Regions from separate parts of the Kitasatospora sp. NPDC058162 genome, predicted to be linked through region 1. Evidence: riboswitches for the same ligand, from Rfam matches in the RefSeq annotation. Region 1 holds a riboswitch; the other holds the start of a gene.
The links. Region 1 has a riboswitch for cyclic di-AMP ahead of ACFVXG_RS05470 (hypothetical protein). Riboswitches for the same ligand answer to the same signal wherever they lie in the genome.
Positions count from the first base shown of each region.

Region 2: it holds a riboswitch for cyclic di-AMP, as region 1 does, so the genes downstream of both, ACFVXG_RS37440 (NlpC/P60 family protein) here and ACFVXG_RS05470 (hypothetical protein) in region 1, are expected to answer to the same signal.

Region 1 covers NZ_JBHVUS010000002.1:435,222-440,050, forward strand. Annotated here, with positions in the region: gene ACFVXG_RS05455 (alpha/beta hydrolase-fold protein) at 24-1,211, shown strand; gene ACFVXG_RS05460 (MoaF N-terminal domain-containing protein) at 1,327-1,656, opposite strand; gene ACFVXG_RS05465 (esterase/lipase family protein) at 1,928-3,229, shown strand; cyclic di-AMP (ydaO/yuaA leader) riboswitch at 3,478-3,602, shown strand; gene ACFVXG_RS05470 (hypothetical protein) at 3,604-4,829, shown strand, end outside.
Region 2 covers NZ_JBHVUS010000035.1:35,588-40,416, reverse strand. Annotated here, with positions in the region: gene ACFVXG_RS37450 (NYN domain-containing protein) at 1-699, shown strand, start outside; gene ACFVXG_RS37445 (NlpC/P60 family protein) at 901-1,935, shown strand; cyclic di-AMP (ydaO/yuaA leader) riboswitch at 2,274-2,428, shown strand; gene ACFVXG_RS37440 (NlpC/P60 family protein) at 2,439-3,551, shown strand; gene ACFVXG_RS37435 (NlpC/P60 family protein) at 3,797-4,829, shown strand, end outside.

The DNA.
Region 1 (4,829 bases):
CGAAGCGTGGGAGCAACTGGGACATGGGTCTGACGAGCCACAAGGTGCTGGCACTGGCCGTACTGATAGCGGTCGTGATGATGGTCGGCACGGTCTGGCTGTGGCCCAGACTCGCCCGGAAGAGCTGGCAGGCGGTGCTCGGCCGGATCGGCACGCTGCTCGCCACCCAGCTGGCGGTGCTCGCCGCGCTCGGGCTGGTGGCGAACAACTACTTCGCCTTCTACAGCAGTTGGGACGATCTGCTGGGAACCGGCAGCACCGGCCCGGTGGTCATCCACAACAAGGCCGACGCCTCCGGCCGACTGCTGGTCGAGACCATAGGCCAGGCCTCGGTCAAGGGCGGCGGCGCGATGGGCCGTGAGCCCGGCCAGTCCGGCGAGATCCGCAAGGTCCGGATCGACGGCAAGGAGAGCCGGCTCTCGACCGAGGGCTACGTCTACTTGCCGCCGCAGTACTTCCAGCCCGAGTACGCGCAGAAGCAGTTCCCGGCCGTGATCGTCAGCACCGGGTTCCCAGGAATCGCCGAGAACCTGATCACCCGCTTCAACTACCCCGGCGCAGCGCTCAAGTTGCTGCAGGAGGGCCGGATGCAGCCGACCGTCATGGTGATGTTGCAGCCCTCACCCGCTCTGCCGCAGGACACCGAGTGTGAGGACATCCCGGGCGGGGCCCAGTCCGACACCTACTTCACCAAGGACGTCACCTCGGCGATCCAGGCGAGCTACCGGGTCTCGACCGATCCGCAGGCCTGGGCGTTCATGGGCAACTCGACCGGCGGCTACTGCGCGGTCAAGATGGCCATGCGGCACCCGGACGTCTTCCCGACCGCGGTCGCCCTGTCCGGCTACTACGACGCCGCCGACGACCCGACCACCGGTGACCTCTTCGGCGGCAGCAAGCAGCGCCGCAACGAGGCCAACCTGATGTGGCGGCTGAAGAACATGCCGCAGCCGAACATCTCCGTGCTGCTGGCCGGCACCAAGAAGGGCGACGGCAACTACAAGCAGGACACCGAGGCGTTCATCGACGCGGTGCAGAGCCCGATGAAGGTCTCCTACAGCATGCTCGAGAACGGCGGCCACAACTTCGAGACCTGGAGTGCCCTGCTGCCGTCCTCGCTGGAGTGGCTGTCCCAGCACCTCAAGGTCCCGAACCAGCCGGGCCACCCGGGTCAGGCGAATCAGCCGAACCAGCCGGGCCAGGCCGTCTGAGCCGTCCACGGCGCCCACGCCGGCGGGGCACACCACGGCTGGCACACGACAGCGCGCACGACACCGAACCCCCGGGAGCCGCGGCTCCCGGGGGTTCAGTCCGTTCCGGCGCCGGTCAGGCGACCCGCTCCAGCGTCCCGGTGTGCAGCTGGCCGACCCGGCCGCCCTCGCCCTCGAAGGTCCAGAAGGCCCGTACGGTCAGTGCGTTGAGGTCCATCACGTGGCTCACGGTGATCCCGCTCTGCTCCGTCCAGCTGATGAAGTAGATCTCCGGTGCGACTTCGGCCACGTGCAGCCGCACGTCCTCCCACTGGCCCGCCGACTCGCCGAGACCCTCCCAGCGCAGCCGGGTGCCGTCGGCCGAGTAGGAGTTGCGGAAGGCTGCGCCGTTGTCGGCCCGGAAGACGTAGGTACGGCCGGCGAAGGCGGGCAGGGACGCGGTCATGGTGGGGCGGGACCTCTTTTCTGGAGCGGGGGACGGGTGGTGCGGACCGTGCGGGTGGTGCGGGTACTGCGGGTGGGACAGGTCGTACAGTGCGGGCCCCGGTGCTCTTGTGCACCGCGGAAAATCCCAGGGTTCCAATTTATCCGACCGGGCGGACTTCGGGCGGCCCCGCGCCACGGCGGCCACGGTACGGTCCGCCACCGCCGTACTGCTCACCGTGTGCGACCGGCACATGGGCGCGGACCGGGCGCCGGTCCTACCGTCCACGCCCATGAGACGTACCCCCACCCGTAGCCGCGTCCCCGCCGCGCTCGCCGCGCTGCTCCTGACCCTCACCGCCCTGCTCCTCGGCGCCCCCACCGCCGGAGCAGCGGCCACCCCCGCTACCGCAGCCGTCCCCGCCGTCCCCGCCGCCCCCCTCACCCTCGAAGCGACCTTCCCCACCCCCGGCAACGGCTGGGCCAGGGTCGAGCGCTACCTCGACCCCACCCCGGGCTTCCGCACCGAGCAGTTCCCCGCCGATGGCCGGGGCGACCAGGACGGCGCCCGCCGCACCTACTTCGGCACCGGCGAGCCCTCCTCCGGCCGCTTCCTGCTGTACTCCGCCGCCGGATGGGACGCCGGCGGCACCGGTACCCCCGTCCTGCTGGTCCACGGCGCCAACGACAACGCCGACCGCGCCTGGGCGAACCCGGGGGAGGGCGGCACCTGCGGGGCGTCCGCCTGCCCGTCCACCGGTCTCGCCCAGTACCTGGCGGGCGGCGGGCACCGGGTGTTCGCCATCGGGTTCGCCCACAAGCACGGCGACAACCTGCTCCAGGCCCAGGCCGTCGGGGACGCGATCGCGCTGATCCGGGCCCGGCTCGGGGTGCCCCAGGTCGACGTGGTGGCCTGGAGCAAGGGCGAGGTGGCCGCCCGGGCGTACGTGTCCTCGGTGCGCCCGTCCTGGGGGCGGGCGTACGCGGGCGACGTGCGCCGACTGGTCACCCTCGGCGGGCCGCACGGCGGGCTCGACTACGTGTACGCGCACGGCTGGGACTTCGACCCGGCGATCTGGCCGGCCTGCGGCGGCACGGCAAACGCGCCGTCCCCGCACCTGACCATGACCTGCTACGGCACGTACACCGCGCAGCCCTGCCTCGGGGTGCTGCCGACCGGCGGCAGCGACTGCTACCCGGGCCAGCGCCAGCTGCTCGCCCGCTGGGACGCCGTCTACGGGGTGGACACCACCGCCCAGGACTGGTGGACCACCTACTACGGCGGCCAGGGCTTCTACACCTCCGGGCAGGGCATCCATGCGGCCATCGACGCCGGCTCGCTGATCGCCCCGCTCCAGCGGGCCGGGATCCCCGCCTCGGTGCCCACCTACCTGCTCGCGGGTGGCGCCGCGGACATCCCGGGCGTGCTCGACGAGAACCGCGGGCCCAGCGACGGCATCGTGTTCACCGCGAGCGCCCTGGACACCACCGGCATCGGCACGGTCGGCGGCACCCGGCTGCTCACCGGGCTCAACCACCTGGAGCTGGCCTGGTCGCCGGACGCCGAAGCCCAGGTGGCGGCCTGGCTCGGCTGAACCCCCACCGCCGCGGCGGCGGACCAGGGGGCGACGCGTTTGATCAACTCGGCCGCCACGCAGTGTCGTTGATCGACACCACTGTGAGCTGTGCGACAACCGGCTTGATCGGGTTGTCCGTTCACGGACGGCCTGCCTAGCCTGCAACCGTCGTCCGCTGTCGCGGACCCCGCCGCCGGGACGCCGAGTCCCGTCCACCCGCCGGCGGGCACCCGAGCACCACAGCGGACGGGAGCGGGGGAACCAAGGTCAGCGCCCGGCCCGTACGCATCGTCGTGCGGGCCGAGGCTAGGGGTGAAGCCGCTCCACAGGCGGCCGGGCAACTGCAGCCCGAATCCGACAGCTCACCTCGCAGGCGTGGCAGAGGACACCCCATGCACCAGCCTGCCCGGCGCCGTCGCGCGCCCCGCCACGCCCTTCCGTCACACCGCAGCCGCAACGCCGCCCTCGCGGCCACCGGGGCGCTCGCCATCGCCGGCGCCGGGCTGTTCGGACTGCCGTCCGTCTCCGGCGCCCAGGCCGCCACCGGGCCGACCGTCACCCAGGACCGGCTCGGGCCCGCCACCATGGTCGCCGGCCGGGCCACCACCGCCTCGCTGAGCCTGCACTCCTCGTCCTGCTTCACCGCCAGGACCGTCGGCGTCGGCGTGCGCGACGCGCGCGGCACCAACCTGGACTTCCCGGGCAACGCCACCAACGTGCAGCTCTGCCCGAGCGGGCTCAGCTTCACCAGCGGCGCGCGCACCCTGCCCGCCGGGACGTACACCCAGTTCGGCTTCTGGCAGGACCTCGGCGGCAGCTGGCACAACCTGCCCTCGCAGCAGCTGGTGGTCTCCCGCACCGGTGCGCCGACGCCGACCGCGACTCCGACCGCGACTCCGACGCCGAGCGCCACCGCGACGCCCACGGCCACCGCGACCCCGAGCGCCAAGCCGTCCCCGACGGCCACCGTCACCCCCACTCCCACTCCCACCGCCACCGCGACGCCGACCGCCAAGCCGACCCCGACGACGGCGCCGACCACCGCGCCGACCACGGCCCCGAGCCCGACCGCGAGCCCGAGCGCCACCGCGACCCCGAGCACCCCGGCGCCGTCCTCCCCGATCGCCGGCAAGTCGCTGACCTGGTCCGACGAGTTCAACAGCCCGATCGACTGGGGCCAGCGCTGGGTCGGCGACAAGAGCAGCGCGTACAAGTACGGGAACCACAACCCGGACGACAACAAGCTCGACTGGCTGAACAAGAACAACGTCACCGTCGCGAACGGCGTCGCCACCTTCACCGCCACCCCGGGCGGGCCCACCCTGGAGAACGGCCAGCAGTCCTGGAACACCGGCTTCCTGACCACCGAGGGCTCCGCCGAGGGCTTCCAGGTCAAGACCGGCGACTACGCCGAGACCCGGGTCAAGCTGCCCGCCGGCACCGGCGCCTGGCCCGCCCTGTGGACCTGGAAGAACGGCAACGGGGAGATCGACTCCTTCGAGTACCACCCCGACAACCCGAACCTGCTGGAGCTGACCAACCACGTCAACCCCGGCAACCCCGACTACTACACCGACCCGAGCGCCGTCGCCGCCGACCAGTGGGTGACCATCGGCAC
Region 2 (4,829 bases), on a different contig from region 1:
ACGGGTGAGCGCAGCGCGGCCGAGTCCGAGGCGCGGCGGCTGCGGCACCGGGTGTCCGAGCTGGAGACCGCGGTCGAGCAGGGCCGCCGCTCGGCGCGGGAGGGGCGCAGCGTCGAGGACATGCGGCTGCGGCTGCTGCTGGACACCGTGTTGCAGTCGGCCCAGGGCCTGCAGCGCGAGCTGGCGCTGCCGGTCTCCCAGATCCGCCCGGCGGACCTGGTGGAGGCGGTGGTGCCGGGGTCGGCCTCGCCGCACGACGTGGCCCGGCGCGGTCTGGCCGAGGACGATCCGGCGCTGCTGGACCAGCTGCTGGCGATCCCGCAGGTGCACCTGGTGGTGGACGGCTACAACGTGACCAAGACCGGGTACCCGGCGCTGCCGCTGGAGCAGCAGCGGATCCGGCTGCTGGGCGGGCTGGCGATGCTGGCCCAGCGCACCCAGGCGGAGGTCACCTGTGTGTTCGACGGGCAGGACCTGGACGTCCCGGTCATCATGGCGCCACCGCGCGGGGTGCGGGTACGGTTCAGTCGGACCGGCGAGACCGCGGACGAGCTGATCCGCCGTCTGGTCCGGGCCGAGCCGCAGGGCCGTCCGGTGGTGGTGGTCTCCACCGACCGGGAGGTCGCGGACGGCGTGCGGAAGGCGGGTGCGCGCCCCGTGGCCTCGGTGCTGCTGCTGAACCGGCTGGCCAGGCCCTGAACCGGGGGCGGACGGCGTGACGGCAGGTCAGTGCGGCTCCGGCGCGGGTGTGCGGATCCGGTGAAGTCAGTGGGAGAACCCGGAGTTCACGCCTTCGGGGGAGTGGCAAAACGGATAGATCTTCACTAGGGTCTGGCGTCAAACCTATTTTCCGGAATCTCACCTGATCGGGTGAGCCCGTTGGAAGAAGGAGCCGGTCCCTTGGCCTCCCACCGCCGTCCCAAGCAGCCGAGCCGCGCGCGGGTCTCCGTGCTCACCGCGGCTGCTGCGACCGCGGTCGCCCTCTCCGCCCAGGTCGCCGCGCACGCTGCTCCGCAGCCGAACAAAGCCGACGTCAAGGCGCAGATCGACCAGCTCCAGCAGGAACAGGAGCAGGCGGCCGAGAAGTACAACGGCGCCAAGGAGCGGGCCGACCAGCTCCGCAAGCAGGCCGACCAGCTGCAGGACCAGGTGGCCCGCAGCCAGGACCAGATGAGCCAGCTGCAGGTGGGCCTGGCCCAGGTCGCGGGCGAGCAGTACCGCACCGGCGGCATCGACCCGTCCGTCCAGCTGATGCTCTCCTCCGACCCGACCGGGTACCTGGACAAGGCGTCGAGCGTCCAGCAGGCCAGCGCCACCCAGACCGAGGCGCTCAAGGGCCTGCTCGACCAGCAGCGCCGGCTGGACCAGGAGAAGGCCGAGGCGGCCGCCGTGCTGGCCTCGCTGGACTCCACCACCAAGGACCTGAACCAGGCCAAGACGGACGTCAACACCAAGCTGAGGGCCGCCCAGGACCTGCTGAACTCGCTCAGCGCCGCCGACCGGGCGGCCCTGCGGGCCCAGCAGCAGCAGGACGACCGCGCCTCCCGCGGCGCCGACCGGGTCGACCTCAGCAACCTGCCGCCGGCCAGCGGCTACGCCGCCGTGGCCGTGGCCAAGGCGATGAGCAAGCAGGGCTCGCCGTACAGCTGGGGCGCCACCGGGCCCAGCACCTTCGACTGCTCGGGCCTGATGCTCTGGGCGTACGGCCAGGCGGGCGTCTCGCTGCCGCGCACCTCGCAGGAGCAGGGCCACATCGGGACCGCCGTGACGCTCTCCACCGCCCAGCCGGGCGACCTGGTGATCTACGGCCCCGACATGCACCACGTCGCGATGTACATCGGCAACGGCATGGTGGTCCACGCGCCGCACACCGGTGACGTGGTGAAGGTGATGAAGGCCGACGCGATGCCGATCAACACGATCCGCCGGATCTGACGGTCCGGTACGTCCCCGAGGGGCCGGTTCCGGCCCTGTGATCCGCGCCACCTCCCGCCGGGGGTGGCGCTTCGGGTTTGCCTCTTCCGCGGCCGGACGGTGAGAGTCGATCAGCTTTGTGTGCGGCGGCGATCACCATCAGTCATTTTCACAAAAGAACATGGGTAATCTTCCGTCTTTTTTCTGACAAGGATTTGAACGGATCACGGTTCAGTTACTAGGGTCGTGCTCCGAACCACCGCACAGTCGATCACCCAGCCGGGGTGGCGGCGGTGGTTACCGTCGAGTTCGCGAAACAGCGGGGCAGGTCGAAGCGACTGCCCGACAGGGGAGCCCAGTAGTCGGGGGTGCTGCGGAGCGGAGCCGGGGAACCACGTTCCTCCGGGGTGAATCGGCGCCAGGTCGGCCGTAGGTGAGGCCGGTGAGGCGTCGTAGGGCATGCTTCCGGCCCGAACCCGTCAGCTCACCCGGTAGGCGGCCGTAGGAAGAAGGAGTCCGCCTTCGTGGCGTCCCATCGTCGTCCCAAGCCCGCCAGCCGTGCCCGCGTCTCGATCATGACCGGCTTCGCCGCCGCAGCCGTCGCGCTCTCCGCGCAGTCCGGCGCGCACGCCGACCCGCAGCCGACCAAGGACCAGGTCAAGGAGCAGGTCGACCAGCTCAACGAGCAGGCCGAGCAGGCGACCGAGAAGTACAACGCCGCCCAGGAGAAGCAGCAGGAGCTGGAGAAGCAGGTCTCCGGCATGCAGGACCAGGTGGCCCGGCAGCAGGCACAGGTGACCGACCTGCAGGGCGGCCTCGCCGAGATCGCCGGCGAGCAGTACCGCAACGGGGGCATATCCCCGACCGTCCAGCTGATGTTCTCCTCCACGCCGGACAACTTCCTCAACCAGGCCGGTGCGCTGAACCAGGCCGGCAGCACCCAGAAGAACCAGCTGAAGCAGCTCCAGGAGCAGCAGCGCAAGCTCGACCAGGACCGCACCGAGGCCCAGGGCAAGCTCGCCGAGCTGGAGTCCACGACCACGCAGCTGAAGGCCTCTAAGGACGAGGTCCAGAACAAGCTGAAGGCCGCCCAGGACCTGCTCAACACGCTGACCGAGCAGGAGCGCCAGGCCATCAAGGCCGCCGAGGACAAGGCCGCCGCCGACGCCGCCGCGAAGGCCGCCGCGGCCAAGCCCGCCACCCCGGACCGCGCCTCCCGCGACAACAGCCGCAGCGACCTCGGCTCGGGCTCCACCGCCGCGCCGGTCAAGATCGCCCCCGGCAGCTCGCACGGCGCCGCCGCGCTGGCCGCCGCCGCCACCAAGGTCGGCAGCCCGTACATCTGGGGCGCCGTCGGCCCCGGCTCCTTCGACTGCTCCGGTCTGATGGTCTGGGCGTTCAACCAGGCCGGTGTGTCGCTGCCGCGCACCTCGCAGGAGCAGGCCGGTGCTGGCACCCGGATCGGCTCGGACATCTCCCAGGCCCAGCCCGGCGACATGCTGATCTTCTACGGCGACGCCCACCACGTCGGCATCTACGCGGGCAACGGCCAGGTGCTGCACGCTCCCAAGCCGGGTGCGTCGGTGCGCTACGAGGCCGTCTCCAACATGCCGCTGTCGTCCATCGTGCGGGTCTGATCCTCACCAAGCCCCCAAAAACAGGGGTAGCTGCCACGGGCCCGGTCCTCCGTCACGGAGGGCCGGGCCTGCGGCTTTTCCGGTGGATCGACCGGATGTCCGAATAGGGGTCAAATATTCGGATCGGTAGGGGTTTGGACTCGCTTGCCCGGACTCGCTAACGTCTGCCACCGGACTCCCGATCGACGGCCGCCCACCGGGGCGCGGCCGCGGGGCCGCGCCGCAGGACTGGAGCCGCTGCCGCCATGCCCGTGCACCGTCGTTCCCAACTGCTCGCCCGTGCGCTGGTACTGACCGCGGCCGCCACCACGGCCCTGGGCGTGGCGACCGCCGGCAGCGCCCAGGCCGCCCCCGGGGCGCCGGACACGCCCGACCGCAAGGACGTCAAGGCCCAGGTCGAGCAGCTGTACGACGAGGCCGAGCAGGCCTCGGAGAAGTACAACGCCGCACTGGAGGCGCAGAAGCGGCTGCTGGGCGAGACCACCGTCCTCCAGGGCGAGGTCGCCGCCGCCCAGGACCAGCTCAACCAGCTGCGCGCCGACCTCGCCACGGTGGCCGGGGCCGAGTACCGGGGCGGCGGGATGACCCAGACCGCCCAGCTGATGCTCTCCACCGACCCCGAGGCCTACCTCAACCGCGCCCGGACCCTGGGCCAGGCCGCCGAACGCCAGCAGGAGACCCTGCACGAGCTGGTCACCCGTCAGCGCCGGCTCGACCAGCGCCGCACCGAGACCGCCGCCAAGCTCGCCGAACTGGACGAGGCCCGCCGCTCGCTCGCCGAGAACAAGCAGCAGATCCAGCAGCGCCTCGCCACGGCGCAGAAGCTGCTCAACAGCCTGGGCGCCGCCGAGCGGAACAGGATGGTCGCCCAGGACGCCCGGGAGGCCGAGCAGCGGGCCACCCGCGGCACCGACCGGCTGGACCTCGGCAACGCCCCGGCCGCCTCCGAGCGCGGGGCGGCCGCGCTGGCCGCCGCCGTGCGGATGGTCGGCTCGCCCTACGTCTACGGATCCACCGGACCCCGTGCCTTCGACTGCTCCGGTCTGATGTACTACAGCTGGCGGCAGGCCGGAGTGACCCTGCCGCGGACCTCGCAGGCCCAGGCGTACGCCGGGCAGCGGATCAGCCTCTCCGAAGCACGGCCGGGAGACCTGGTGATCTTCTACCGGGACATGCACCACGTCGGGATGTACGCCGGCGGCGGCGTGATGGTGCACGCCCCGTACCCCGGCGCCAAGGTCCGGTACGAGAGCGTCAATGCGATGCCGGTCTCCGGGG